Siphonobacter curvatus: one gene and its partner. The protein of the gene in region 2 interacts with the protein of the main gene of each other region in a pairwise test. Links are inferred from orthologs where the notes say so. Each region holds a gene or a part of one and is shown on either strand. Other genes may lie near its edges.

Region 1 (17,031 bases), on a different replicon or contig from region 2:
CATTGGAAAAACTTTTATGCTGGTTCCCATCCTTGATGTATACGACATTTACGAAATTACCGACGAGCATACGACCGATAAAATCCGGATTGCTCACAGTAAACGTTCAGTAAAACTGCCCCAACAAAAGCTGATGGTGGGCGGCATCTGGAAACAATTTCCTACTTCGTCGGATAAAGATCAGGTATTAACTACGGATGTCCTGGAACGATCAACGCCGAAACAAAGCGGTAAACGCTATTTGGAAATTCATTACTTCGTTAAATAAATGGCTTTGACTCAGTCCCTAGCACTGGTATGGTCAGATCCATTACACATGCATTAAATAGGGTTTAACCCCTCTTACCCTATGCGTATAGAACCCTTCGGAACATTCCATTACCATCCGCGTGAACAGTTATGGATGGCTGTCGTCGACCATATTTCACCCACCCATCAAGTCGAGCTAAGCATCGGTACGGATCACGCTCAAGCGGACTTATCTGCCCAGATTAAGCTCCTAGAAGCTTTCGTTCTTGACTACGCTTCTATTATGGATAGACTTTATCAGCTCATCCATCAGTCTTATATGAATACTTCAGAGGAAAAGACTTTGGAGGAAATAAAGACCATGTATTTTCTAGCAGCTGTAACTTTACAAAAGGACAACCGAACTTGGTGGTTAGTTTTAGAACCTAATTTTGATGTTCCAACCATCTATAATCATTTCCAAAGATTTACTATGATTGAGCGTCAGATTGTTCCTTTATTTTAGTTAATTCCGTGTCAAATACGTTTGAAATGAATAAAAAGCAGGCGTTAATGATTAGAAAACTATAAAATGAGAATAGAAAATTTAAAACCATTTTACGGGCAACATTGTGAAACAACGGCAACGGGGACTTTATTGTATCAACTTGATATTGAGCTTTCTGAACCCATGCTATTTGGGATAGGGCAAGGACTTGGTTTCATTTTTTGGAATATGAAAACCATGGACTTCCCTTTCATGGGAGGACGAATTAAAACTGATTTACTGACCCAAAATATTGCCAAAAACTTAAATCTTGAATTAATAAGTAAAGAAACGTCTTCCACTCAAAAGGCTTGGACTAACGTAAAACAACTGATCGACAGCGGAAAAGTGGTTGGGCTAAAACTGGATTGTTATCATTTAGAATATTTCTCGAATCCATTTCATTTCGCAGGGCACTATGTTGCAATATATGATTACGATCCTGAAACAGCATTTTTGATAGATACCCAACAACAAGGTATACAAGTAAAAACAAGTTTGGAAAGTTTAGCTCTAGCAAGAAACGAAAAAGGACCCATGTCTTCGAAAAACTTGTATTACACGCTAAACAAGACCAGCGAAAGCTATGATCTAAAAAATACCATTCTTACCGCTATTCGTGCTAATGCGACTGATTATGTAAATCCACCCATCAATAATATCGCTTACAAAGGAATTTTAAAAGCAAGCAAAGGAATACAAGAATGGTATGATACAAGTGATGCTATTGAAAAAGAATTTAAGGCCTGTGCTATACTTATGGAGAAAGCAGGAACAGGGGGAGCTTTATTCAGAAATTTGTACAGAGACTTTTTACGAGAAAGTTACGACCTCTTGAAACTTGACATCCTCAAACAGGCACACGAAGAATTCATTGACATTGCTACCACTTGGACGGAAATTTCAAATTTGTTTTTACAAGTCAGTAAAACCCAAGATCGAACGTATGTTGAACAAGCAACTAGCCTTTTAGTACAACTCTCAACGAAAGAAAGGACTGTGATGCAAAAATTGTCAGAAATTTAGTCTAACATCCTGTTCGCTTGTGACTGTGTCATGGGCCTTAGCGGAGGTGTTTATAGCATTGCTTTTACGTGATACGTAATTAGATTATTTACGTTTAAGCCAAACGACCTAAATCGATCCTACTAAGTCATAATTGATTTAGGTCGCTTGGCTTATTAATCCTTTCTGTAATCGTTTTTTAAAACTCATTTAGACGTATTCGTAACGCCTTCGCTAGTCATCACGACTCGTTTCAAGGTCCCGTTTTTGTTATACTGTAGTTTATCAATGCATATCGAGCGGCTAAAGCTACTGCCATCGGTTTGAATACCGCCGTTGTGATAGATGAAGTACCATTGCCCTTTATGCTGAACAATCGCCTGGTGGTTGGTATTACTATTGCCGGCAATTTCATTGAGAATGCCTTTGTATTCGTAAGGACCTTCGATTGCATCGGCCACGGCATACGCAATTTTCTCCGGGAAACCCGTCGCGTAACTCAGGTAGTATTTGCCTTTATGTGTGTGAATCCAGGGAGCTTCTGTAAAATCGAAACCGGGGAACTGAACTCGTTTAATTTCTCCTTCGATTTCAATCATATTTTTCTTGAGCCGGGCATAATAGCATTCGCGATTGCCCCAGAAAAGCCAGGCCTGATCCTTGGCATCGATATACACCGTAGGGTCAATACAGGCCCAGGAATGGGAAGAGGCGAAACAATCCTTGTTGGTAAGCAAGGGTTTGCCCAAGGCATCTTTGTAAGGGCCCTCCGGTCGATCGGCTACTGCTACGCCAATACCCGACCAATTCGTGCTGATGTACCAATAATATTTCCCGTTTCTTTCAATGACCTGACCCGCGTACGCATCTCCACTCTTCGCCCAGGGGAAATCCGTTATTTGTAAGGACACGGGATACTGGGTCCACGTTTGTAGATCCGTAGTTGAATACACCAGCCAGTCTTTCATTTTATACCCACTTTGTCCACCCGCGAAATCATGGCCCGCAAATAACCACAGGGTATCCCCTTTCACCAGAGCCGCCGGATCAGCCGTATACGCATGCGTGATGATGGGGTTTCCTTTGGAGGTGAAGGTGTAGCGGTCGGAAGCCTCGACGGGTTGTAGTAAGTCGTTGGGAACCCCGCCCCATTTCGCCTGCAGGCGGCGGGCTTCTTCGCGGGTAATGCCGATGACACTGCCGTGCCGGGGATTAAAGTTTTTGGTAAAGGACTCGGGTTTATCCGTAAACTGGTACAAATCGGTGCTCCGCTGAAACTCATACCGCAGGTTGGTGTACAGGTCATACATCAGGATATACTCATCCGAATCATTGCGTTTGAAGACACTGGACCCTTCTACTACAATCTTTTTATCCGAATACGCATCCAAGTACTTAAAATCCTCCACCCAGGGTCCGCTCAGCGACTTCGACGTGGCCTGTTGAATGCCATTTTTAATTTCTTTCCCGTTCTCATCTTTGGTATTCCCCTTGAAGAAGAGATGGTAGGTACCGTCTTTGTATACAATATCGCCGTCAATAGCCCCGTACTTGGCCCGGAACATCAGTTTGGGCTCTGCTTCAAAGCCCGTGAAATCCGTATTAGCGTAGGCGGAATAAAAATCAAGCTTGGCATCGTCTTTGAAACGTACGGTGAAGTAAATCAGATACTTTTTGGCCTGTGGATCATAAATGGTTTGCGGAGCCCATACCCATTGTACCTTCCCAAACGTCTGCGGATAGGTTTTGGCTAAATCGATACTTTGGTGCGTCCAATCCACCAGATTAGTGGATCGCAACAGGACAATCCCCGGATTGCTGCCCCAACCATTTTTTCCGACGAACATATCGGTCGCCGTCAGGTAAAAGGTATGTCCATCCTCCCCCCGTAACAAATGCGGATCCCGAATTCCACCCGTTTGCGAGATGTCACTGGAGGCAAGTATAGGCTGATTATTGTTTAAAGCATACCAGTGAATAGCATCCCTGCTGATGCCCAGGCGTAATTGCTCCTGCTTAAGCGGGTCACCCGACCCCTCGAAGTAAGCAAATAGGTACCCTTCAAAAGGCGATGAATGCTTCTTGGTTTGAGTAAAAGCGGATACACTGCCTAGCAGGACGAAGAGGACAGTCAGTACTCGGTTACGTAAAATCATTTGAGAAGCTAAGTATGATACGAAAGAAAGAGGTTTACCGGGTTTTTATTCAGGCAAAGATGTAAGCTTCTGTGAAAGATTTCCTTGTCCGAGAAGTTGTCATCATTCATCTGGGCTCATGGAGTGCGGGCCTCACTTTTGCTGGAGCTTGGGGCGGTGATGCTAGGTATCCGTTGCTTTACGACGAATCTGCATTTCTGGAGAATCCTCTACTCGTATGTTGAAACGAGTGATTCATACTCATTGCGGAGCTATCAATCGTAAGAATTTCGCTGTTAGTATTTAGTATAACGTCACCCCTGCCGTTGTTGGTGACGCTACGCTAAACACCAACAACGGCGACAGAGCCCAGCATCTTGAACAGTTGTGATACAAGCCTTGAACCTTACAACCATTTAGCCACACCTCCGTGGTGTGAACAAGTACCCCTTCTACTTCGGCTAAAACTGTAGGTTCCATCCCTACATAAAGCAGTTGCTCCTATGGGCAATGAATGATAATATGTCGGAGATTGAACTCTTTCTCCTGAAGAATTAGTGTAGTATTTCTTATTTGAACTTACTTTTCCTCTGACTTTTGAAGTAGTTGGGGCTTGCTTATTGACTAATGGCTGATTCGTAAGGTATTTAAGGCTAACAAATCCTATATTACCTTGATAGTGAACTTTGATCCAACTGCAATCACAATTCTCAGCCATTTCTACACTAGTACCTGCTGGGATTATGGCAAGTACTGGATAAAAACTATCAGGTCCACTTCTAAGATTTAAGTTAGCCGAAGCGTATTTATAACTTTGCCCAAAAGTTGTTAGTGAACAAACGAAAAGTATAAGGTGCAATAGATATTTTTTCATAATTTATTTGCATAAAAATCTTCGTAATCTTGAATTACGTTCACCGTTTTCACCGTTTAGTGACGCTACGCTAAACACCAACAACGGTGAAAACGGTGAAACGGCAGAAATTAATTAATATACAACGTTACTTCTGTATAGCCAACCGATATACAGGTTGAAATTAGAATCTCTATATTCTACCTTAACCCAATCGCTTAAAAATTTCGTTATAACTATACTAGCATTTTTGGGAAGTATCCCTAGTACCTCAGAATCTGTTGAAGGAGCTGAGCGTAGATTGCTTCTTCTTACAACGGTTGATTGTTCATATGTAAAATCTGAGGAATTATAACTAGAGCTACCCGAACTGTAAGGGTAATCATAATTTGTAGAAGGATAATAATCTGACTTTCTTTTTTCCTCTTCAATATAATCAGATAAAGATTTTGGATATGTGGTATTATTAGATCGGTTTGGTATGTCTGTACTACGGGATTCATTTTCATAGCCCCATTTGACACCACAATGCGGGCATCTTTGGCCTACTCTTGAATTTGCAGATACTGGCTTATGACAACTGCCACATCTTTTTGAGACATGTGTCTGTGCATTAGTAGTCAAAAAAAAGAACGATAAATAAAAAACAAGAGAAAATGCTTTCATAAAAATGTTAAGGTAAAAGTGAGGGTTTTGTACAAAAGTCCTTATAAGATTATATTCTTAAGAATTCAGTTCATTTATAGAGTATAGATATCAACAACATAAGGTTATCAAAAACCAAAATTTATTTTTTTCCTCTTTTTGAGGATCCCTTGCTTTATAGGCGTTTAGGTTAAGCAACACAATGAACAGCAATCAAAAAGTAGCTTAAACAAAAAGACCCACCAACCAAAGCCAGTGGGTCTTTCCTTTATACTAAAAACACTTAATTCAACCGAAAACTGTTCTTTCCCACCAACTGCTCCAACCCCTTAATCAAATCATTCGAAACGTTGATTTTATTAAAGCGACTTTGCAGCGTTACTTCTACCGGACTTTCCGAGTCTTTGAGTTTCACGAATAAGTTACAGGTGCCCGGATTCTGCTTGAACAACTCGCTCAGACTGGCTACCAATTCGCCGCTGACTTCCTGTAAGTTAATCTCCAGACTCAACTGCTTACACATCTTCTCCCGTACTTCGGGCAGAAGCTGAATCTGGGTCGCCTTGAACTCGTACTGGCCCTGGTTCCGCCAGCTGGGTTGTAGTTTTCCCCGAATGTACAGGAAACGATCCTGGGCTACATACTGACCCATTTTGACGTAATCGTCGCCAAACAGGGCCAGTTCCATGCTTCCGGCGTAATCTTCAATCGTAAACAGACAGAAGGGATTACCATTCTTGGCGTATCGTTCCTGATACTTGGTCACGATTCCGGCAATGCGGACGTCGCGGTTGTACCAGTTTTTTTCCTCTTCCGAATCGCGGAAACGGTCGAGCGTAATATCGCAGAAGTTATCCAGCTCAATCCGGAACTCATCCAGCGGGTGACCGGAAATGTATACGCCAATCACATCGCGTTCCTGGTTGAGTTCGATCATCCGGGCCCAGGGCTCCGTCGACGGTACGCGGGGAGCCATCATGTTGGCTCCGCCGCCCCCACTCATCGCTCCGAAAAGGGACACCTGAGCGGCGGCTTTTTCTTCGTGGTGTTTGTTGGCGTATCGAATCAGTGTTTCAATAAACGTACCCGTTCCCGTATCGGCAAAAAACGCCGCCCGGTTAATGCCAAAGCTGTCGAAGGCACCGGCGTAGGCCAGCGATTCCAGCGTTTTCTTGTTCACCGTACGCAGGTTGATCCGCGTAACGAAATCAAAAATATCCTGGTACGGACCATTGGCATTTCGTTCCTGAATGATGCTATCCACGGCCGCATCGCCCGTACCCTTGATTCCACCCAGGCCAAACCGAATCTGCTTCTTCTTATTAACGTTGAATTCCTTGATGGATTCGTTCACGTCAGGGCCTAATACGTCGAGACCCATCCGGCGGGTTTCCTCCATGAAGAGCGTAATCTTTTTGATGTCGCCCAGCTCGTTGGTTAAGTTGGCCGCCATGTACTCTTCCGGATAGTGGGCCTTCAGGTAGGCTGTTTGGTAGGCTACGAACGCGTAACAGGTCGAATGCGACTTGTTGAAGGCGTACTGAGCGAAGGCTTCCCAGTCGGTCCAGACCTTTTCGAGTTTTTTGGCATCCAGGCCTTTGGCTACGGCTCCTTCCATGAATTTGCCCTTCATCTTATCCAGCGTCGCCCGGTCTTTCTTACCCATGGCCTTCCGCAGTACGTCGGCGTCCCCTTTGGAGAAGCCCGCCAGTTTCTGCGACAGCAACATTACCTGCTCCTGGTACACCGTGATTCCGTAGGTATCGGCCAGGTATTCTTCCATTTCGGGAAGGTCATACACAACGGGTTTACGTCCGTGTTTCCGATCAATAAATTCAGGAATGTACTGAATTGGGCCGGGTCGGTACAGGGCGTTCATGGCAATAAGGTCCTCAAACCGCGTGGGTTTTAGTTCCTTCATGTACTTCTGCATCCCCGGACTTTCGTACTGGAAGATCGCGTAGGTTTCACCGCGTTGGAATAGCTCGTAGGTCTTGGCGTCATCCAGCGGTAAGGTATCCAGATCAATCTCAACGCCGTGGTTTTGCTTAATCAGAGCCAGAGCGTTTTTCAGGATCGTCAGCGTGGACAATCCCAAAAAGTCCATCTTGATTACCCCGGCATCCTCAATTACTTTCCCTTCAAACTGGGTAATAAACCAGTCCGAATCTTTCGAGGTACACACGGGAATAATCTCCGTCAAATCCATCGGAGCAATGATGATCCCCGCCGCGTGGATACCCGTACCCCGAACGGAACCTTCCAGTTTCAGGGCTTCGGTTAGCACCTTTCCGGCGACGGTATTGGATTTCATCGTATCCCGCAACTTCTGGATATTCTGAATCTCCTCGCCGCCCCAGCCTTCTTTATCCTTCACGCCGCCGGGTCCGTCGATGGGAGCCAGCAGGACGCGTTGCAGGTTCAGATCCAGGGGTTTTTCCGGAATCAGTTTAGTCAGGATATTCGTCTCATCCAGCGGTAAATCCAGTACCCTGCCTACGTCTTTAATGGCCGATTTGGCTTTCATCCCCGTGTAACTCACAATCTGGGCTACCTGATTACGACCGTATTTTTCGACGACGTAATCAATGACTTTCTGACGACCGGCATCGTCAAAGTCCGTATCAATATCGGGCATGGATTTCCGGTCAGGGTTCAGGAAACGCTCGAACAGCAGATTGTACTTAATCGGATCAATGTTCGTAATCCCGATGCAGTACGCCACCGCTGAACCCGCCGCCGAGCCCCGGCCCGGTCCGACGAATACGCCAATGTCGCGCCCCGCCTTGATGAAGTCCATTACAATCAGGAAGTACCCGGCGAAGCCCATCGTTTTGATGGTATGCAGCTCGAAGTTGAGGCGTTCCTCGGCTTCGGGCGAGATGGTTTCGTAGCGTTGGCGGGCTCCTTCAAACGTCAGGTGACGCAGGTATTCCCACTGGTTCAGGGTATCATCGGCGTGTACCTTGAATTCGTTGGGAATGGGGAAGTTGGGCAGCAGAATGTCTTTCTTCAGTTTCGGATCGAAACACTTATCGACAATCTCCTGGGTATTGTCCAGGCCTTCGGGAATGTGTCCCCAGACCTGCAACATTTCGTTCTTTGTCTTGAAATAAAACTGATCGTTGTAAAAGGCAAACCGCGAGCCGCGGGGCATGGCCTCGTCATCCGAGAAGTCCTTGGCCGAGGGCGTACTCTGCTTTTCACCGGTGTTGACGCACAGCAAAATGTCGTGGGCGTTGGCATCCTGCTGATCTACGTAGTGACTATCGTTGGAAACAATCACCTTTACGTTATGCTTGCGGGCAAACTTGAGTAGCACCTCATTGACCCGCTTCTGATCGGGGATTTCGTGATCCTGCAGTTCGACGTAGAAGTCTTCGCCGAAGATATTCAACCACCACAGAAACTCCTTTTCACCTTCCTCTTCGCCCTTCCGCAGAATGGCTTTCGGTACGCTGGCTCCAATACAGCAGGTCGTGGCAATGAGGCCTTCGTGGTATTGCTCGATCAGGGTTTTATCGATACGAGGGTACTTGCCGTACATGCCTTCAATAAAGCCCAGCGAGCAGAGTTTGACCAGATTTCGGTAGCCCGTTTCATTCTTAGCCAGCATCAGCTGGTGATACCGAACGTCTTTCTTTTCCTTGGTAAACTTCCGCTCATGCCGATCCTGTACCACGTAAAATTCACAGCCTACAATAGGTTTTACCCCGTGTTTTCCGGCTTCGGCCACGAATTTGAACACGCCGAACATATTACCGTGGTCGGTAATGGCTACTGCCGAATGTCCGTCCGCCTTGGCTTTCTTGAACATACCGCCAATGTCAGCGGCACCATCGAGCAGGGAAAATTTGGTATGGCAGTGAAGATGGGAAAAATGCATAGTAACGGGGCTCTCTATCCTACAACAAAATCAAACTTGAAGATACGATGAAAAACGTAGGAGGGCAAGTTAGGTTCCAGCGGGAGACGTTTTTCCGTGAAAGTTTAATCATGCGTGATAACCAATATCAATACCGGTGGATAACTAAATAGATATCACTTATTAGAACCTATATTGATATAAATTCATGGCTTTATCATCCAAGTATGCTTCATTGTCGCTTAAACATCCCATACATTTAAGCAAGCACCTCTTTTCCTTTTGTAAGGATATTTATTACACTGGCAAAATGGTGGAGTTGATGTCTTTTATTGTTTGGGAAGTGGCTCATGTACTAAAACTTAACCGTCGTAAAAAGTACCTTGCCTTTAGCTCTCGTACACCTCATACAGTCATCGAAGAAGGAATCATTCAACGGACTTCCGACCCGGAATCACTTCTACACGAACTAGAAGAAACTTCTGCCGACTGGCTTTTTTGCCTTATTACGCCCTCCCTTGAGTACTGGTGCGTTTCGCAACGTGAAAAGCATCAGCTTTATCATAAAACCGCCGGTGCTACGCAGGCTAAGGTGGTTAGTACCTTCGATGAAGAAATCAAAAGTCTCTACATTACGCAGGCTAATGTTATTTTGATCGCCTCGGGCGGCTGCATTTTCAGGAGTAATAACCAGGGCATTTCGTTTCAGCGGGTACTCCAGTTGAGCAGTCCTATTAGCTGGTTTCTGTTCAACAACGGGATCGCCGAATTGCCTTCGGGTGAATTGTTCATTGGCGAATACGGTTCCATCTGGCAACAAACGCGGTGGCAAAGTCTGGCGTATTTTTATCATTCAAAAGATCAAGGACTAACCTGGCAGCAGATACGCTCACTGCATGAACGGGGGGTTAACAAACACGTACACGTACTCAAGTACAGCACGCTGCTACAATCGCTGATCATGACCGACGGGGATAACCACAAGAAACTGTGGATTAACTCTTCGTTGTCTTGCTACGATCAACTGAATCGGTTCAAGCGTAATCAGGGCTGGAAGATGGTAACTCATCTACACCTGTTCAAAGGAGGCTATACATCCATGCTTGATGGCAGTAAAAGGATGTTTTTAGGTTCGGACTATATGGGAGGTACTAACTTCCTGGTTTCCACCACTGACGGGAAACGCTACCAGAGTCTGATCATTCCAGACCCTTACCGTCGGTGTCCGATTATGAATATGACGTACCTAAAAACGGCAACCCATACGGAAATCTGGGCTTCGTTATTTTGCGGAATCGGGAGATCTACGAAATGTTTGATCATGTATACGGATGATGACGGACTTAACTGGCACAAGTTCCTGGAGTACGATGGCTCCCGCTATGCCATCCACCTCATAAGCCATACAGAAGCCCAAACTGGCTATTTATACTTATCTGTCACTAGTACCGAATGGTCAACCTACCGCGTTTATAAGATCAGACGCTCCTAACCTTTCCTAGTACTGTTTTACTTCCCTGAAATAGACTCATGCTTATTTTCAGGGATTTTTTATTTATTTTTAATGACGTTTCATCCTTCTTTTGACCAATCCATCGAAATTTTTACCACTTAACTCATTCTTAACAAACTATAAGATTTTTTTTTATACTTTTAGCCTATACCTCGTACCGTTAGGTAATGGTAGACTTGGCTTGTTCCGTCTTTCCATGGTTAACGGTCGGAAAGTCCAGGAGGGTATCAAAAATTTTATTCACTATAAGCCAATTACTTACCTGTTAGATATCACCACATTTGTAGAAGCGTTTGTTGCATTTACCTCATTCTAGCGAATATAGAGTTTAAAGTACATCGATAGTATTGTTAATACAGCCTGGCTCAATTGATAGTTGACAGTCATTTTACTCATTTTCATGAAAACAGCTCTTTTTACTCATTCAAATTCCCCACTCCAAACCCATAAAAACCACTCTCTGATCTAGTAGCGTATCCCTTTATCTTTCATCTATATGAAAAAACTTTACTATTTACTCTTTCTTCTTTTGTTATGCGTAACGAAACCATCCTTCGCCCAACAGAGTGGTAATGAATGGATTAATTACCAACAAACGTATTTCAAAATTCCGGTCACTCAGAAAGGAATATACCGGATCACCTACGCCGAGTTACAAAACGCTGGTTTTGATCTGTCTGCCAACCCTCAACAGATTCAGGTGTTCAGACGAGGCGTTGAACAAGCGATTACCGTTGCAGGTGAAGGTGATGGCAGATTGGATGGCAGCGATTACATTGAGTTCTTTGGGGTAGGTAACGACGGCTCTCGGGATGCTGAGCTGTACGTACCCAAGGAATCGCAAACCAACCCCTACGTGAGTTTATTCACGGATAACTCTTATTACTTCCTGACCGTCAGTCAAGGAGCCAAAGGGAAACGGGTAGCTAGCTCTACGCTTGCCAAAGGTGGCCTAGTGGCAGAAAAGTATCACCTGGAACAGAGTGTGACTGCTTATAAGAGTACGTTTGAAGTCGGTGCCTCCTTTGATGCCTCAAACGGTTTTCAGGATTACCAACAAGGAATTTCTGTGAGTGAATTCAGTGCCGGGAAAGGGTATTTGGATACTTATATTAAAGTAACAAACGGGAGAGATTATTCGCTAGCGGTTAGCAATCCCTACCTAGAAGGCCCTGCTCCCAGCCTAGAAGCTTCTTTTTATGGAGTAAATAAAGGTAGTCACCAGATTGATCTTAGCGTTGGCAACTCTTCCGTTACTACGGTTTCGTTTGCCAATGTACAGTTGAGCAATACCGCCAAGCCTTTGGAGTGGGCAAACCTAAGTACTACGAATGCGGCAGTACGAGTAACTTCAAAAGCTGGTTCTAATGCGGTAGTCTACTTTAAATTGAATTATTCGCAAACGTTAGATTTAAATCAGGTTACTATCGGTAAGTCCATTCATTCACGACCCAATGCTTCAGGCACTTCCCTGTTCCAGTTTAGTAATGCTACCGGCCAGGATCAAGTCTATGACGTTACGGACTTAAACAATATTCAGCGAATCACGAGTACTCTTTCAGGCAGCACACTCGAAGCTGTTGTAGGCAATACGCAGCAGACGCGGAATCTCTGGGTCAATCGATCAGTAAGTAACGTATCCAGAATTGAACGAGTTACGTTTCGTTCCATTACTCCGGCTGACTATAACTATCTTATCCTCACCCATAAGTCATTGCAACAAGCAGCCAATGACTATGCCACTTACCGGGCATCTAGTCAGGGTGGTAGCTATCGGCCCCTAGTAGTAGATATGGAGTTAATTTCCAACCTGTTTAACTATGGTGAAAATAGTCCTTTGGCTATTCGCCGTTTTGCTGACTATATGGCTAAGTCAGGACCTGCGAAGCATTTATTTCTGATTGGAAAGGCTATTGCTCCGCAATACTTCCGACTCATTTTGGGCACCAGTGAGGCGATGAATGATGTAAACTTAGTACCTACGGGCGGCTGGCCAGGTTCGGATTGGCTGCTCGTCATGGGAATCAACGGCAAGCCAGCTAACGTACCCGCACTTTCAGTGGGTCGATTGAATACGACCACTTCGGATGAAGTATACGCGTATTTAAACAAGGTAAAAGAGTACGAAAGTCAACCCGTAGCCCTGTGGCGGAAGAATTTTCTGAACCTGAGTGGGGGGCGTGAGTTTTCCTACGAAATTCCTACGTTTAGAAATTTTGCTGCTAATTATTCCAATACCGTTAAAAACGCACCTTTGGGCGGCAATCCGAAGATTCTTTCCAAGCAAACCACCGCGAATGTAGAGTTCTTTGACGTTTCAAAAGAAGTGAATGCGGGACTAAGTATGATTACCTTTTTCGGTCACTCGGGTCCCGGCTATACGGACATTGACATTGGATTGGCGACGAACAGCAACTTCAACAACAAGGGTAAATACCCGATTATGTTTGTGAATGGCTGCGAAGCGGGGAACATCTTCTCGAATGACAATATTCAGACCGTTGGTACCAACTGGGTCAATACACCCGATCGGGGAGCTATCGTATTCCTAGGTTCTTCGTTTTTGGGATGGCCGAGTTATCTGGATCGCTATTCCAGCCTTCTGTTCCAAAATCTTTCAAGCTCCACGTACCTCAATAAATCATTTGGCGATGTGCTGGTAGCTACGACCACTCGCTACGTATCGGACAACCCGAACAATAAAATGACCGTAGGACACGCCCAGGAGTTTAACCTGCAGGGTGACCCGGCCATTGTTCCCTTCCCCTTAACTAAGCCTGATCTGGCTTTTGACGCGGGTAGTCTGTTTGTAGAATCAGGAAGTACCTCAACGGGAAATTTCAAGCTGGGTGTAGCCGTTAGTAACCTAGGAACCGTCTCTGGTTCTCCTGTTAAAGTTTCATTGAAACGAACGGCCAGTACCGGTTCTGCGAGTACTACCACCGACCTGGGCACGCTTACATTCAATCCAGTCCGGTATCGTGATACGCTTTATTTCGATGTAAAGAATACATCCAATGCGGTTACTAATAATCAAATCAACGCCGTGATTGACGCAGAAAATACCATTGATGAAGTGACGAAGAGTAACAACCAATTAGGCTTTGACTACGTGATTGATGCTCCGCTGCCCGTTAGTTTAATCTATTTCAGAGGACAGGTTGAATCCAGTACTGGTAAAAACTTTACCGGTATGGATGTGACTACTATCCCCGAGAACGTAGGCGTACTATCCTGGAAAGTAACCGACGAGAAAAACATCGTAGGTTATGGCGTAGAAAAAAGTGTAGACGGGAAAAACTGGTTTAGTATCGGCTTCACGCCCTCGCAAAATACTTCTTCAGCGTTGTATACGTTCTACGATACGAAACTCCAGGTTGGCAATAGCTATTATCGCCTGAAAATCGATGAAGCCTCAGAGCCGGATCATTACAGCAAAATCATTGCTCTCAGCTTGGCTCCAACCTATGGATTGGTTGCCTACCCAAGTCCAGCGGATGCGGATGTTACCATCCGTATTAAAGAAAATGCCGGCAGAACGGCTACTGCTGTCAAAGCCGTTCTGTATAGCCCCATGGGACAAGCGGTGTGGAAGGGCGAACTTCAAAATGGTACGGTTACTATTCCTACCCAGAGTTTAACCAATGGCCTCTACCACTTACAAGTCAACGACGGTACGGCCATTCAAAAGCAGAAGATTGTCGTAGCTCACTAAGGGCTTTATTTCACACAGAACAAGAGCCCCGCTGTTCGGCGGGGCTCTTGTTTTATACGCGAAGACTTGTCCTGGCGACTGCCGTGCGGGCCTGGAAGCGTGCTCAGTACAGCCTTTCAAAATCCATTTGATTTAGAAACGACCGATGCAATCTAACCCGTGTTTCGGAACCAGTCTACCAACGCTTACCCAGCGGTAAAGCGTTGGTGTTTTACTTCTGAACGACGTTCACCCGGTAATAAAACGGAGAACTATAAAAAGCACCTCCCGTAATGTTAACGCCAGAATTCGTACTAGAGAAGCTCTGCCCCGTCGTTAGTTTCATGGTGCCCCGTAGCTCGAAGTAATCCCCCGCATTGACACTATCCGTCGGCAGCTTCAAGGCCGTGATCGCTTCGGTAGCACTGACCGAAATGATACTGCGGGGATAGCCCGTCGTATCGTTTTTCGTGAACGCCGAGGCTGGAATGGATTTCAAAGCAGTGGCATTGACCGAGGCATTTCCGCCATTGGTTTTGGTGTTGTCAACAAAGGCCACCGTCAGATCGTACGAAGCAAACAAGGCTCCTTTGTCAGGCGTAATGGCTTCGGCCGTGAAACGCATCGCGGTTGTGGCGAAGGCCGCTTTATTGAACGAAAATGTCCCCGACAATACCGGATAAGGTCTCACCGTCCGCACATACCCTCCGTTCTCCATATCAGCAGCATCCAGTCGATCGATCATTTCCGTTTTACAGGCTAGCAGAGCCAGCATCAACAGGGAAAATCCAAGTATATATTTTAAAGAGATCATCGGTTTTAGCAGTTAATTATTTCAACAAATTAGCTGGATTCGTATCCCAGAAGACGGGTTGGCCAATACTGGACTTTTGCTTGGCATTGGCGTTTCGCGTGATGTAGGAAGTGGGATAGTACAGCGAACGGGGGAACGTTCCCGGATTAGCATCCAGTGCGGGTTGCAGGTTGGCGGGTTTACCCGTACGGCGATACATGTTGTAGGCCTCGATGCCGTTGCCGTATAAAGCCAGCCAATATTCAGTAGCAATGATGTTGAGGCGAGCATCATCCGTTGTGGCCGCGTCGTAACTGGCCATGACTTTGGCAACGTACTTGCTCACTTCATCAGCCCAGACAATCTTGTTATCTGTTTCAAAGGCTGTAATCTTCCCCCCTTCCGTAGTACTCAAAGCAAAGCTTCGCACATCGGTCATGGACTTTTCAATAGCCGACTGTAACAGCGATTTTGCCGATCCCGTCGTGCCCAGCGTCAGGGCTGATTCAGCCAGCATGAAATCCACGAATGAACGCATCAGGATGGGTTGAATGCCGGCACCACCCGCACCAGCACCCAGAAATACACCCGTCCCGGCGTTGTTGTCGTACAAACCACCCGCCGGATACAGTCCAAAAGCCGTCCGCAATAACCCATCCGGTGGGATACCTTCGTTATTCAGGTGATCCCGCCCCCAATAGCCCACATCCGTGGGTAAGCAGAAGTAATCCGTAGCCGCATAATGCGTAGGCTTGGCATTAGTAATACACCGCAATGCATTGACATCCGTGGGATTCTTCGTCGTTTGGCGATAGAAGTAATAACGCATCCGGGGATCGACAAAGCCTTTGGAATAATACATTGTCCCCATATAGGCGTTAGACTGGTAATCACCCGCCCCCGTATTGCTGTATCCATATCGCGGGTGTCGCGTATCCGGATTGGTTAGGTTGGAGCCGTATTTAAAGGTGAAGTTCTGAGCCGTTGTTGAAATAAGCTTTCCTTCCGCAATCAAGGCATTGATACCAGCCGTTGAGCCAGATTTGTCTATCAGACGACGATTCAGGTATATTTTCAGCTTGAGGGCATTAGCGGTCCGCGTCCAGCTATCCTTGTTACCCGAAAAATACAGATCACTGGTGGGGCTACTTTTCGAAGTGGCCGCCAGATTGGCAATGGCGTCGTCGAGGTCTTTCAGAGCCGCCGTATATACAGAAGCACCGGCATCGACCTTCGGATTAAAGTTGACCGGGTCAATGGCTTCCGAATACGGTACATCACCGAAGAGATCCACCAGATTCACCAGCACCGAAGCCCGCATGATCCGGGCCACCCCGGCGTGGAAATAAAGCTCCGATTTTTCCGCCAGCGGAATCAGGGTTTTAATGTCCGTGAGCAGGGTCGCGTACGAAACGTTCCAGAGGCCGTCGTAATAGGCTGGAGAAACGGCATTTTCATAAATGGCGGAACCCTGATTCAGCATACGGGTCAGTCGCATGCCGGGATCGCTACTTTGGTTGAAATGACTGGCGTAACTTAGCTGAATCTGATTCAGCAAATAATTAATATCCGTATTAGACGTAGTTACCGCGTTGGGATTGTCTAGTAAGTCCAGCTTACAGGAACCTACACTGAGGCTCAGGGCCGCTATTAAGGCCACACTAAATTTCTTGATCATGGTTCTGAAAGGGGTAGTTCCGATGAATGTTATCGACTAGAAGGTCAGTTTTACGGTTCCTCCCAGGCGGCGGGC
Region 2 (13,545 bases):
GTTCGGAAAACGTATCAAGGTTAGGGAGACATCGTCTGGCGTCATCGTTTACGGCAGAGAAGATTTTGTTTGACGAATACTTGCGTCACTTCTGAGGTATTCCAAAGCAACCTTCTAGACGAAAAAAGCCCGGCATTCGCCGAGCTTCCTTCGTTTTCTCATCTTCGTGCTGGTACTACTCAGGTTAAAGTTGATCCTCTTCAGAGGCTTGGCCTTTTTCTAGGCCCTGTATCTGTAAATAGGCGTTCAAATAATTCCGTAGGTGGATGATTTGAGGCGTTTCTAGATGTGCTACGATTTCACCACTGGTTTCGTCTTCATCTTCCCGGTTCACGATAAGGCTTAAGGTCAATCCGGCATCAGTAGACAATTCAAAGTCTTCTACTTGAATCTCTACAAAGTCCACTTCACTGGGCACCCCTTCGAGGCCGGGTTCAAAAATAGTCAAGGAGCCTGCATCACAGGCCAGATTTAAACGTCCCATTGAGGTATTGTTTAGTTATACACTCTCAAAGATAGAGCTAGATAAACCCGACTCTACTAAGCTTGGTTGCTCTTCTGAAATGCTTCAATTCAATATTGCTTTCATAAAAGATTTATCTATAGGGCCTTTCGGGTGTCACAAAGACTAGTAAGACATTCCATTCTCAGTCAAGTAAAAAAGTTTATAAGTATCAGAGCTAGAACCTACGTAATGCTTTTCCTGGGAGCGGATATTTTCCCGCGATAAGCCCCTAGAGTCGCTAACGGCCTACGAAAATGTGTTAGCATTAATTGAATCGGCTACGAGCCGCCTTATAGCAAAAAGAGGCTAACCTATTACGAGCTTTTGTTAGCTGGTGATGGATTCTTATGCCGTTTCGGAAGTAATGTTCAGGAGGGTGTACGTTGTATAATCAACCGTTATACAACGTACACCCTCCTGAACATTACTAGTAAAACGTACCTAAAAAGACAGTTCAGTCGGCCTCTTTCTCCCAGTTCGTTTGCTAAAAGCCCTTTCTACTAGCTAGTTCCGTAGGCTACGATTTTGCAACTCCTTCCAAAGGGCCTTACGCTTTTTGGTATAATCCATCAAGGTCGGAATTATCGCCCAACTGGTCACGGCTACCAAGTAGGATTCCAGTACAAAAGCCAACCCAGCAATTATGGCTACCAGTAGGATCATAAGAAGACTTATTTGTTGCATTTTAGCTTTTCGGGTCAATAACTGATCATTAGAACGCTGCTGGAGGCTAGCTGGGTTGTACGAGCAGGAAGTAAGAATCGAGGTCATCGTTTCATTCGTTTGAACCTCAAATTAATACACTTTCTAATGCGGTTAACCAGGCAAAGGGATGAGAGGTCTTCTGATGGGCTAACGGGAGCCCTTAGCAAACGACTTGGCCTCTTCCCTATCTTCATTTGAGGCTTGTTTGCTTGGGTTCAAGCAGATCCCAGCGGTTGCCGTATACATCTTCAAAAACAGCAACCTTGCCGTAATTTTCCTCTTTCGGGGGCCTAATGAACCGGATACCCGCTTGCTGGAATGCCCGATAATCCCTTTCGAAATCATCCGTGTAGAGGAAGAGAAACACGCGTCCCCCGGTTTGATTGCCAATACGGCTTTCCTGAGTGGTACCGTCTGCTTTGGCTAGCAGTAGAGCACAGGAACCATCGCCTTTGGGAGCTACAATCACCCAGCGTTTGGTCTCGCTTAGCTTCGTATCTTCCAGTAAGGTGAAGCCTAGCTTACGCGTGTAAAAGTCAATGGCCTCATCGTAATCGCGGACCACTAGTGTCAGGTGAGCAATGCGTTGGTTCATACCAGAGGAGTCATAAACGTATCAAGCTACCGGAGAGTATCTACTAACACGTACCCTTTCATAGTAGAAAGAGTACTGGCAGCCGTATTTATTGACACGGTTGCCAGGAAGCTGATTCACTAACAATTAAAGGACGAGACCGATGTTCATTGGACAGTATTCAATAGCCTCCGCATTTTCTCGTTTCTCTCGTACAGGATCGTAATGATACGTCAAATAGAAGATAGTATCGGTCTTTTTGAATTCGTCTGGAAGATCAAGCACTGCGGCTCCATACACCACATTACCCCTTTCGGGATATGGATTAGGCATGCCCGGCTGAGGTTCTAGAAAGTCAACGATTGAAGCCCTGACCGGGCAATAAGGTAGCTTATACTGAACAGCCACACACCTACTGGGCCCGAGAACTTCCGCTTTATCTTTTGAACAGGTGATTAGAGTAAAGGCTAGCAAACCGACGAACCAAACGGAAGTTCTCATAGGTACAGAGTGATTGGTTAGCGTATAGACCCTAAAGTTGCTTTAAATGTTGGAATGACCCTTTTAAAGCAACACCGCTAGGTACAGGCTTTGAAAGCCTGTACCTAGCGGTCAGAGTGATTTTCCTAGAAAAGCTGTACTTGCCCTGACCCCTACTTCGATTTAGCAAAATGATCATAGGCCAACTTAGCAATGTCAGCTATGATTTGTTCATTTTTGTCAATGCCTTCCGTTGAGTTCGCTACGAATACACTAATGGCGATGTGTTTGCCGTTGGGTAAGGCAATAAAGCCGACATCATTAACCGCACCCATCATTCCTTCCTTGTTCGTACCCGAGGTGCCCGTCTTGTGAGTCACTAAGGTACCCGCAGGCAGTAATTTCTTGAGTCGATTTTCACCCGTAACCGTTCCGGTCATTACTTTCCATAAGAAATCATGACTACCCTTCGAAAGAATTTTTTGCTGATAAAATAACTTCAGTAGATCGAGCATCGCCGCCGGTGTGGTCCAGTTGGTATACTGAACGTCCCAGTTTCCCTTCGCCTGCATGGTTTCTTCTGTCTCTCGAATAGCCACTTCTTTAATACCCAACTGGTGAATAAAGGTATTGACGTTCGTAGGGCCACCCAGCAGCCTAAAGAGGTAATCGCAGGCACTGCCGTCGCTCTCAGCGACCATATAGCGGATGATCTCAGACAAGGGCAGATCTATATCAGCGTTCGGATGATCTTCTCCCATCGGACTGTGCAAACCGGGTACGATGTCACTCTTTTTCACGTGCATCTTTTGATCAAGTTTGAACCGTCCTTTATCGACTTCCTTGAGTACAGTTAACGCCACATGAAACTTATACACACTCTGCATCGGCAAGTGTGTATCGCCATTGAGGAATACGGTCTGCTTGGTATTAAAATCGTAGATACCCACCCCAACGGTTGCTTTTTTGCCTTGGAGGAGTTGTTCAATTTGGGTCTGCAAGGGCTTTACCTGGGCCTGCAGTTGTGACAGCGTAAAGAATAAGCCAAAAACTAGTAAGAAGGGGATTCGCATCAGTGTAATGAATGAAGATAGAAAATGAATGGAAAGAGAATTCGATTGAAAAGATAAATTATTTATATCTAAAATCCCTGTAAATACGATAACTAGCCGTAGATAATTAGAGGGGTGAGACTTATGGGGCAGCAGGCCTGCGTAATGCTGTCTAGCGATTCCTTCTTATCGTCTTTGTTTTTCTTTTAACGCGTAGGCATAGGTCCAAAGATCCTCGTAGATTCCGAAGTAGTACTTGAAAAGAGCTTTGTCCGTCAGCGTGGTATTGCTAAAGAGAATGACGGCTACATCTTTGGTCAAATCCGCCAGCATTTCTGTTTTTACACCGGGATCCGTACCGCCGTGGCCAATTTTTGTGGCTTTATCTTTGGTAGCCCAGAATATTCCGGAATTCAGTCTACTCAGGTCCACATTAACGGGCTTGTTTTCCGGCGTAAACTGGTAGCGTTGCATGGTCTCAACGCTCGTTTTTTGCAGGATTCGTTTACCCTGATAGGAGCCGTCGCCCAAGAGGGCAATGAAAAATTGGGACAAATCCGCTACCGAACTCCGGACACCCCCGTCAGGATACGTAGCTTCCCCGTACCAGGGAATTAATTTTAACGTATCCGTCTGGTTATCGTACAGCTTGGAATGGCTGGCCGGATCGATTTCCCGAAGAAACCAAGCGGTCTGTTTCATTCGTAAGGGCTTGAAAATCCACCGTTTGCTGTATTCATTCAAAGGCATCCCTACGGCCTGCTCTACGATATAGCCCGCTAGGGCAGCGGCTATATTGGAATATTCCCGGTAAGAGCCCGGCTTATGGTTCAAGAAGTTTTCTTTCGCGTAAAACTTCCCCTGAGGATCAAAATAGCTTTTCAAAAATTCTCCCAGTGGGGTAGGGTGATCTCCTCCGTAGAAATACGTACTGTCGTAAATGGGTGTTCGGTCGGTAATACCTGACGTATGCGTACCCAGGTTGCGGAGCGTAATCTTCTGCGTAGGATAATAAGGATTAATAACTTTGAAAGGCAGATAAGTATTAATATCCTCATCTAAAGACAGCTTTTTATCTTCGATTGCCTTCATCATACAAACGCCGGTGAACGTTTTGCTGATCGAAGCGAGGTTAATAACCGTATGCGGCGTAAAAGGTGTCTTTTTTTCAAGATCGGCATATCCATAGCCCTTCATCCATACTACTTTTCTGTGAATGATGATGGCAGCAGCCAGACCAACTGTCCCGGATTCCTTTCTCTTTTTTTCGAGCAGTGAATCCAACTCATGAGCCGTCCATGGAGAACTTGAAATTTGGCCCGTTCCGGGCACAAAAGACAGCAGAAAAAGTACTGAGCTGAGGATCAATCGAAAGGACTTCATGGGGTAATTCGAAGATTTCATTTCTTTTCACAGAAGCTAGCGTAGGTAGGAAACCGTTTACCTGGTGGCCATCCAACCTATTGCTGACAAAGAAAACACGGAGAGCGTATTAAAAATCGCTGTACTTATAGACGATGACTAAACGACGACGAATAACCCTCAATGGTTGATAGAAGCACACCGACGTTACTTTTCCCGCATACATCGTCGCTTATTTTCTGTTGAACGCCGAAAGCTGATTGCTATATTCGAGTAACTTACTTTTGGGCATGTCGCTACTGGATAAAATCATTGCGTATAGTTCGTCGCACCGATTGCTGAGCCATATCGTATTCTGGCTGTTAGTTGCTGTTATCTTCCTCAATCGTTACGATATCGAGGAGTTTGAGGAGCTTGATAAAATTCTTTATCGGCATTGTTACTACATAACGGTTACCATGATTGCCTCCTATTTCGTAGCCTATCTTATCATTCCTCAGTTACTTAATCCGGATCGTTATTACATGATCCCTCTTTTATTCCTTGCGGGAAGCTATCTAATTTCAGTACTATCCCGGATAGCCGTCATTTATTTAGTCGAACCGTTGATTAGGACACCTCCTTTTAAGCAGGAATCTATCGGGGAGATTATGACGGATATTCCGAAGCTGGTTATGCATTATTTCGCATTGTCTTTTTCCATGGCCTGGATTTTCGCTTTTGCCAAGTTAATGAAGGATCAGTACATCGGGCAAAAGCGACGTTTAGTGTTAGAAAAGGAAAAAGCTCAGGCCGAATTATACGCCTTGAAAGCACAGCTTAATCCTCATTTTCTTTTCAATACGCTTAATAATATTTATTCCTTATCTCTGATTAATTCGCCCGTAACTTCTCAATCCATTGCAGACCTTTCCGGAATACTAGATCATGTACTGTATCGCTGCAATCAGCCATTTGTACCCATTTCCGGAGAGATTAATCTTATTAAAAATTACCTTGCTCTGGAAAAATTAAGGTATGATGAGCGGCTTCGGATCAACTTTACTCATTATATCGACCAAGATGCCCGTATTACACCGCTGATCCTGTTATCTCTGGTTGAAAATGCATTTAAGCATGGCACAAGCGATGACCTAGAAAATCCGGTAATTGATATTGCACTTGATCTCAGCGATCAAATCTTTCGTTTCAAAATTACCAATGATTTTGTAGCGGAGCCGGGCCAAACTTACGGTGATCGAATTGGACTGGCGAATATTCGGAAGCAGTTGACGTTAGTCTATAAGGATGACCATAGCCTGCTGGTTTCAGCCGAGCATAATCACTTCGACGTTACGCTACAAATCAATTTGAGGAACTATTGCTAAGCCTATGAAAGTACGATGTCTTCTGGTGGATGACGAACCCTTGGCCATCAACCTAATCAAAAACCACTTATCTCATCTGGATAGCTTTGAAGTAGTAGCCAGCTGTCCCAATGCGGTTAAAGCCCTGGAGGTACTTCGGTCAACACCCGTGGATCTTTTGTTCTTGGACATTAATATGCCTAAACTTACGGGACTGGAGTTTCTCCGAGCCTTAAAAAATCCGCCTGCCGTGATTATTACGACTGCCTATCGGGAATATGCACTGGACGGATATGACCTGGATGTAGTGGACTATTTGCTAAAACCTATCACTTTCAATCGATTCATCAACGCAATAGACCGTTACCTGAGACGTATAGCAGTGGTCAATCCGGTTGAATCCGTAGCCAGTCAGTCATTTTTGCATGTACGTGCTGCGGGTAAAATCCACCGTTTGCCCTTAGATCAGATTCTGTTCATTGAAAGTGTTAAGGATTATTTAGTCTTTCACATGCCCGATCATACCATCACGGCCAAGTACAAAATTGGGGCCATGGAATCAGAAATAAAGAGTAGGTCTTTTTTACGGGTACATCGATCGTTTATCATCAACACCGATAAGATCAGTTCTTATACCGCCAGCGAGATTCAACTGGGGAAAATCGAGATTCCGATTGGGGCAAGCTATAAGGAATACGTGTATAAATTACTGGAAAGTAGCAAGCTTAATTCTTAGCAATCGAACTAACCTTCATCAGAGTTGATAGGGGCAAGTTTCTTTTACAAATAGCGTAGTTTTAAGCGGTACTCATCAAGGATAACCGTATCGCTTCCTCATACAGAAATAAGTTCATCCTGATGAAATACGCCACTTTGCCAATTACCCTGTAAGTCATTCCAGCCACAACGAACCATTCCTTTAAATACGCGGGGACGAGGCGTCATTTCAATACTGCTAAGATCCCTCGTTTCAATGAGTTCCCGGTCCATATCCTGATCCATGCGGTTTTCTAATACTTCCCGGATTATATCCAGCTCTTTAGACCATTTTACCTTTTCGCCTACTTCGAATTTGCGTATCATAACGAGTTACGTTTATCTGTAAATCTGCTTAGACGATCTTGTAAATGCTAGCTAAAAAGGACGACCACCTTATCGCTTACGCATTCCATTTATCGAGAAAATTTATCCATTTATCGGGCAAATAATACCAAATAACGAATAGTAACAATATTTTTTAGCCTCCATGCGTGCTTTGTTAGGTAATCCGTATTCGTCCTGCCCTCTTAGAAACGGTTACCATTCAGTATTGACTCTGTTTCTGTAAAAGTAAATAACTGATATTCATTATTCCCAGCCGCTACGGGAAATGAATTAACCCCACCTTTAATACGTATAGACTTTGTCTGTTTTATACGGGCAAAATCTGTAGCTCTATTTCCGTTATGAAAAAGATTATTTATTTACTGCTTATGGCTATTGTCCTGGGAGTAATCGGCGGCTTACTCGAAAGTCATACACAAACACATGCCTCTTCACCAGGGGCCCATACCTCCCGTTAGAAGAGGTGTCATCGTTGGAAAGGATCGCGGCTGGAGTCACATACGACTTCCACGCCGTCCAAGATGCTTTGCAATAAAAAAACCGTCCGGCAAGGCCAAACGGTTTTTCAAGAATTAACCCACACCTTTAACTTAATCGGTGAATGACAAAGTTAGGGAGAGAATAGCCTGAAAACAGGATTATTCCTCCCTATTTTCATTTTATTACCATTTGTTAGTAAAAAAGAGTATTTTTTTGAATATATTTTCCTATTAACCTTCTAACTAGGGCTTTTCTTTTACAAAATTCTCCTCTAGTCCAAGCCCAGTACAACCTGATATTTTTTCTTTCCTGCTTCTCTTAACGTTAGGGTTAAAAAGTCGGTATAACTCGACATACTGAATTCCTGAAATTTTTCACCCGAGAATTCATCACTTTGCCAGCCATCCAGGCACGTTTTCATTTGCTGTATATATTCTTTGTGGACTTGCAAAGCCTGTTCTTTCGTAGGAAATTCTGCCAGAATCGTTTGATACTTCATTTTTTCCTGTTCGGTTTCCAATAAAATTTCGGAAGGCTTTCCGGGTAGAAAGGCAAAGGCGGTCTGGTAATGTTCCGTTATGCCCGCTTTCTTATCCGTACGAGTTTTCTTTCCTTTAATCCGCGAAAAATGATCTTGGTGCTGGGCTAGCAAAAAGTGAATCCGATCACAGAAACTCGCCGTTTCTGCGGGTAAGACAGATTCCGACGGAAGCAGGTATTTTCGGATCAGATAATCTCCCGTCTGGTTCGGATCGGTTGAGGAGATTCGCAACGTGTACGTACCAGACGCGGGTACTGTATATTTCAGTTTCTGGATACTAAAGCCCGGAAACTCTTCATGATCCGTTTGAGTCGTTACTTGTTTATCGGGCGTTTCCAGGGAAAAGGAAACGCGGTACCAATCCGAAGCTACTTCCAGCCGTACTTCCTCTCCGGCGTTTAGGGTCAGGGTATAGGAATCCGCGTAGCGTTTCTCAGCATCTGCTGCATCTGTTTTACTCAAAGTGCCTTTCACTACATCATACGCAAACGCCTGCCCAGCCTGCAAGGGATGAGCATCCAGAGCGGTTTGCGAAGCGGCAGGAGCCTTTACGGTTACCGTTCCTTTCTTACGGACCGGCTTACGTTTTTTTACTTGCTGAGCAAAGCTGGTAAAGGCTAGTAAGCTCAATACTAATAATAAAAAGGATTTTCTCATACACGACAGGAGAAGGGGTTTGAAACAAGAACGCAGACAGAAGCTAGCTTCTGTCTGCGTCCGGTATAAAAAAATAAGAATACTACATCCGTACCAGTTGATTGCCCCGTAAAACCGGCAGGACATCATACAAGTCATGTTGTAGACAATACGAAATGTCTTTGTGAATGCCTAATCGGTGCAGGCGGCGTACGTGGGAAGAATTAGCGACAAAGCCCAGTAAATCATTTTGAGCTCCTACGTACAAGCGTTGAGCCATCATAGCGGCGTCTTCGGAAATCATGAAGTCATTCTGCAACCGATTCACCAACGCTCCGGCAAACAGGGTATCTTCCAGGTTGGGTTTGCCTTTCCAGCCCGCACATAGCACCAGCACGTCGTACTGCTGCGTTCGCAGATAGGCTGCTAATGCTTCCAGGTTCAGAAATGACCCAATCATCACTTTCACTGCAGCCCGCGACTTAGTAATAGCCAGCGTACCATTTGTAGTGGTTACGGCAATGGTCGAACCGACAAACTTTTCGTTCATGTAACTGAAGGGAGAGTTATCCAGATCGAAACCATCGGGAGTCATGCCGTTGCGTTCTGCAGCGGCGTAGTAGCCCTGATCGCGTAGTTTAACACACTCATCGATACTCGCCACTGGAATAATCGATTGTACGCCATATGCGAAGCCAGTAACCATACAGGAAGTGGCCCGAAAAATATCCACAACCACAACAATAGCATTATCAATTTTGTGCTGATACAGCAACTCGGGAGTCAGGCAGACGTCTATTTGTTTCATTCGTGATGGGCCACGCGGAGTCATCTACTCCAATTCGCGGCGGCAAAGATACTGAATGTTAGGAGGGAAGCGGTACATCTGGCTAACAATACCGGGATTAACCAGACTTTACCAGTCGAAATCCAATCCCAGACTATTTTTTAATTCGAGCAGAGCGGGATTTTTCTCAGCGAGATAATTAAATTTTTCGGCCTGCGTATAGGGCTGACGACTCGTTTGATGTTCAACCAGAAAGCCGTGAATTTGAATTTGACCGTTCTTTAGCGTCTGCCGCAGGTACGTCAGCAAGTCCGTTTTCAAATCGCTGAGTAGTTCCAGTTGTACCGGATTGTCCAGCCCTAACTGAATAACGTGCCCTTCCAGGGTGAAAACACGATCCAGCATAACCACTTCCGTCATCGAGCCTTTTCCCCGACGAATTTCTACGAATTCTGCCCAGGCCTTGTGGAGGTCTTCTTCCGTATACGGCTGTCGAAGTTGAATAATGGCCTCTTTCTGTTCCGAAGAAGCTTCTGATTTCTCCTCGAAATTATTCAGGTCAATGGTCACCTTCAACCGGGAACTACCGTTCATCGCTTTGACTGGGCGAGCAGGCGGTGGAGGCGTAACCGGCTCCGCAGGCACTTCTGCCACCACGGGTGGAGCTATTACGGGAGCAACCACAGGGGTTGGCTCAGGTGCAGGCGTTTCTGCTACGACAGCAGGAAGGACCGGCGTAACAACCGGGGGAGGAGTAACGGCCGTTTGGCTAACTACGGGTGACGTTACGGGTTCAGTTGACTTTTTTTTTTCGGCTTCTTCCGTATCGGACTGCGTAGGCAACCCGGCCAGATTGAGTACGGAAGGCAGGTGAGCCATCTTCGAAAGCGTAATCTCAACGTGCAGCCGTTGCTGTTTCGCCTGTTTGTAATTGATGTCGCACTGACTGCCCAGGCTCATCGCCGATAGTAGGAACGACAGCGAGGTTTTCGCCGATTGTTCGAGGTAACGATTCTGGACCGATTCAGAAACTTGTAATAAGCGTACCGTCGATGGATCTTTACAGACCATCAGATTTCGGAAATGCTCGATTAACCCGACCACAAACTGGTGTCCGTCGAAGCCTTTTCGCAGAATTTCGTCGAACAGGAGCCAGGTCTGGGGTACACTTCCTGCCAACAAAGCATCAGTCAGGCGGAAGTAATAATCGTAGTCCAGAATGTGCAGGTTATTCAATACATCGTGGTAATGAATCTGACCATCCTTAGAAAAGGTAACGTTCAAATCGAACATCGACAAAGCGTCCCTTAACCCACCGTCGGCTTTCTGAGCGATCAGCTCCAGAGCATCGTACTCCGCTATAATGTCTTCTTGCTGAGCGATCGAGGCCAAGTGATCGGCCATATCCTTGATCTGAATCCGGTTGAAATCAAAAATCTGACAACGACTCAGAATCGTGGGCAGAATTTTGTGTTTCTCCGTCGTCGCCAGAATGAAAATGGCGTAGCTCGGCGGCTCTTCCAACGTTTTTAGAAACGCATTAAAGGCACTCGTCGAAAGCATGTGTACCTCGTCAATGATGTACACTTTTTTACTACCCATCTGGGGCGGATAGCGTACCTGATCGATCAGGTTCCGAATGTCTTCGACGGAGTTGTTGGAGGCCGCATCCAATTCGTGTACGTTCAGCGAAGCATTGTTCTGAAACGCCACGCAGTTTTCACATTCCCCGCAGGGTTCTACGTGATCGTCCAGACGAAGGCAATTGATCGTTTTTGCCAGAATACGGGCACAGGTCGTCTTGCCTACGCCCCGTGGACCGCAAAACAAAAAGGCCTGAGCCAGGTGATGGGTTCGAATGGCGTTTTTGAGCGTCGTTGTAATGTGCGACTGTCCCACTACCGAATCGAATGTCACCGGACGATACTTCCGTGCCGAAACCACAAACTGCTTATCTTCCATGCCGTGAAGTTACGAACGGATTTTCGTTTGTCCTTCGGGAAAGGGCCAGCTTGTTCCTCAAAAAAAGCGGCGACAAGGCTCCGTTTTTTGCGAAGATTTGCCGCCGTCCTTCTGTTCCTCAAAGCGTTACGAAAAAAGGATTACCGGATCGTAAATTCTTCTTCCGGTAAATTTTCAATCTGGTTGTACACGTCATCGATCAGCAGATACGCATCAATCGATTGCAGGTGCACCATATCCGAACCGTGCTCAGCCTGTAGTACCAGAGCCCAGTGCTGCGACTCATTTTTTCGCCATAGCTCGGCATAGATGCGACGGGAATCCACCACCAGATATTCCTGCAGACTTTCGAGACTCCGGTAGTTTTCAAACTTACTCCCCCGGTCGTAATTACTACTACCCGCCGAAGAAACTTCAATCAATACCGTCGGGTTCAGCAGCGTATCGACCTGATCGTCCGAAAATTGGGGTTCACCCGCCGTAATGGCCAAATCGGGATACGTGTAGAAATTCTTGTCGGCTACGAAAACTCGCTGATCGTCCGTGAAACAATGCCCGCTTCCCCGTTCGCTTAACTGCTCTTGGATAGCCCGGCTCAGGTTGGCCTGAATGGCATCGTGTACGCTAACGGTGTCGGCCACTCGCTCATTCAAACTACTCATGGCCAGGAGCTGGCCGTTGAAATACTCGCTTCGTACGGTTGTGGTACGCTCGATTTGCAGGTATTCTTCCTGACTAATAAATGTTCGCTGAAGGTTAGCCATAATGCATGATTTATTTAGAAGTACGAACACAAGTAACTCAAAAATTTTTTGCCAGCTACCTACGCTTAGACGTTGCCCTCTTGCAAATGTTTAGCATAAACGAGCAGAGCTTCCCGATGCCCGTAACATTTCCAGTCATTTCTTTGGCGATTCCAAAATTCCCGGATACTTTTGCCGGGTCTATTGAACACCATGGCAACTTTTCTGTACACGGCTTCTTATTATTACTACTACGCCAACGCGTAGAGCCGGGTAGGAAATTGTCTTTTCAGAAAGCATCGTCACATTCCGCAGCCGGCCCGTATGGAGTCGGTTTTTTTGTTTTATACCCAACAACATGGCAACGATTCAGCCCGCCCAGCGGCTCAACCTAGTACAGGAGTACTACTTTTCGACGAAACTTAAGGAAATCGCCGAAATGAAGAGCCGCGGCCTCGATGTGATTAACCTTGGTATTGGTAGTCCGGATTTACCTCCTTCGCCCGAAACCATCGAGGCATTGAGTAACTCCGCTCACAACCCAAAGCATCACGCGTATCAAAGTTACGTTGGGCTTCCGGCTCTGCGTCAGGCTTTTGCGGGCTGGTACCAAACGTATTTCCACGTGGAGCTTAACCCGGCGAATGAAATTCTGCCATTGATTGGATCGAAAGAAGGAATCATGCACATCGCCATGAGCTACCTCGAACCGGGTACAATCGCTCTGGTGCCCAATCCAGGCTATCCGACTTATCGGGCGGCTTCCTTGCTGACGGGTGCGGAAGTACAGGATTACGAATTGTCGGCGGAAAACGGCTGGCTGCCCGACCTGAAAGCCCTGGCTCAAACAGACCTTTCCCGCGTACGACTGATGTGGGTAAACTACCCACACATGCCAACGGGTGCTCAGGCGACCCCCGCCTTGTACGAAGAATTAGTAGCCTTCGGGAAGGAACATCATATTCTGATTGTCAACGACAACCCCTATAGTTTTGTATTGAATGAAACCTATCAGAGCATTCTTTCCGTACCCGGTGCGAAGGAAGTAGCTTTGGAGCTGAACTCCCTTTCCAAATCGCACAACATGGCGGGCTGGCGAATGGGTATGCTGGCGGGTGGAGCCGAACACGTTTCGAATGTGCTCCGCTTTAAATCGAATATGGATTCGGGGATGTTTCTGCCCTTGCAGGAAGCGGCCATTCAGGCCCTGGCGAATCCGCCGTCCTGGTACGCCGACCTCAACGCAATTTACCGCGAACGGCAGAAGA

What was found.
Region 1: the proteins of C5O19_RS24225 (region 2) and dnaE interact in binary tests that used the Escherichia coli proteins (3 or more experiments, as listed by UniProt). The link is inferred for Siphonobacter curvatus from one-to-one orthologs.

The regions. Positions count from the first base shown.
Region 1 is NZ_PTRA01000001.1:3,682,956-3,699,986, forward strand. The notes cover bases 5,497-9,673. They hold dnaE (DNA polymerase III subunit alpha), read right to left. Parts: upstream 9,300-9,673; coding sequence 5,697-9,299; downstream 5,497-5,696. Other genes in these bases: C5O19_RS15285 (beta propeller repeat protein), read left to right, coding at 9,601-9,673. Outside these bases: C5O19_RS26165 (hypothetical protein), read left to right, coding at 1-268; C5O19_RS15255 (hypothetical protein), read left to right, coding at 350-754; C5O19_RS15260 (BtrH N-terminal domain-containing protein), read left to right, coding at 821-1,801; C5O19_RS26290 (family 43 glycosylhydrolase), read right to left, coding at 1,987-3,936; C5O19_RS15270 (DUF3761 domain-containing protein), read right to left, coding at 4,322-4,789; C5O19_RS15275 (SH3 domain-containing protein), read right to left, coding at 4,904-5,434; more of C5O19_RS15285, read left to right, coding at 9,674-10,770; putative type IX secretion system sortase PorU2, read left to right, coding at 11,288-14,506; C5O19_RS15295 (hypothetical protein), read right to left, coding at 14,718-15,299; C5O19_RS15300 (SusD/RagB family nutrient-binding outer membrane lipoprotein), read right to left, coding at 15,316-16,956; C5O19_RS15305 (SusC/RagA family TonB-linked outer membrane protein), read right to left, coding at 16,993-17,031. UniProt on the Escherichia coli protein: DNA polymerase III is a complex, multichain enzyme responsible for most of the replicative synthesis in bacteria. This DNA polymerase also exhibits 3' to 5' exonuclease activity. The alpha chain is the DNA polymerase catalytic subunit.
Region 2 is NZ_PTRA01000008.1:133,020-146,564, reverse strand. Bases 9,119-12,039 are described here. They hold C5O19_RS24225 (DNA polymerase III subunit gamma/tau), read right to left. Parts: upstream 11,535-12,039; coding sequence 9,702-11,534; downstream 9,119-9,701. Other genes in these bases: C5O19_RS24220 (Uma2 family endonuclease), read right to left, coding at 11,675-12,039; C5O19_RS24230 (2-phosphosulfolactate phosphatase), read right to left, coding at 9,119-9,593. In the rest of the region: C5O19_RS24280 (hypothetical protein), read right to left, coding at 185-484; C5O19_RS24270 (VOC family protein), read right to left, coding at 1,401-1,805; bla (class A beta-lactamase, subclass A2), read right to left, coding at 2,438-3,337; C5O19_RS24255 (serine hydrolase domain-containing protein), read right to left, coding at 3,503-4,699; C5O19_RS24250 (sensor histidine kinase), read left to right, coding at 4,969-6,045; C5O19_RS24245 (LytR/AlgR family response regulator transcription factor), read left to right, coding at 6,050-6,760; C5O19_RS24240 (hypothetical protein), read right to left, coding at 6,859-7,107; C5O19_RS24235 (hypothetical protein), read right to left, coding at 7,880-8,806; more of C5O19_RS24230, read right to left, coding at 8,889-9,118; more of C5O19_RS24220, read right to left, coding at 12,040-12,298; C5O19_RS26115 (hypothetical protein), read left to right, coding at 12,304-12,672; C5O19_RS24215 (aminotransferase class I/II-fold pyridoxal phosphate-dependent enzyme), read left to right, coding at 12,636-13,545. UniProt on the Escherichia coli protein: Part of the beta sliding clamp loading complex, which hydrolyzes ATP to load the beta clamp onto primed DNA to form the DNA replication pre-initiation complex.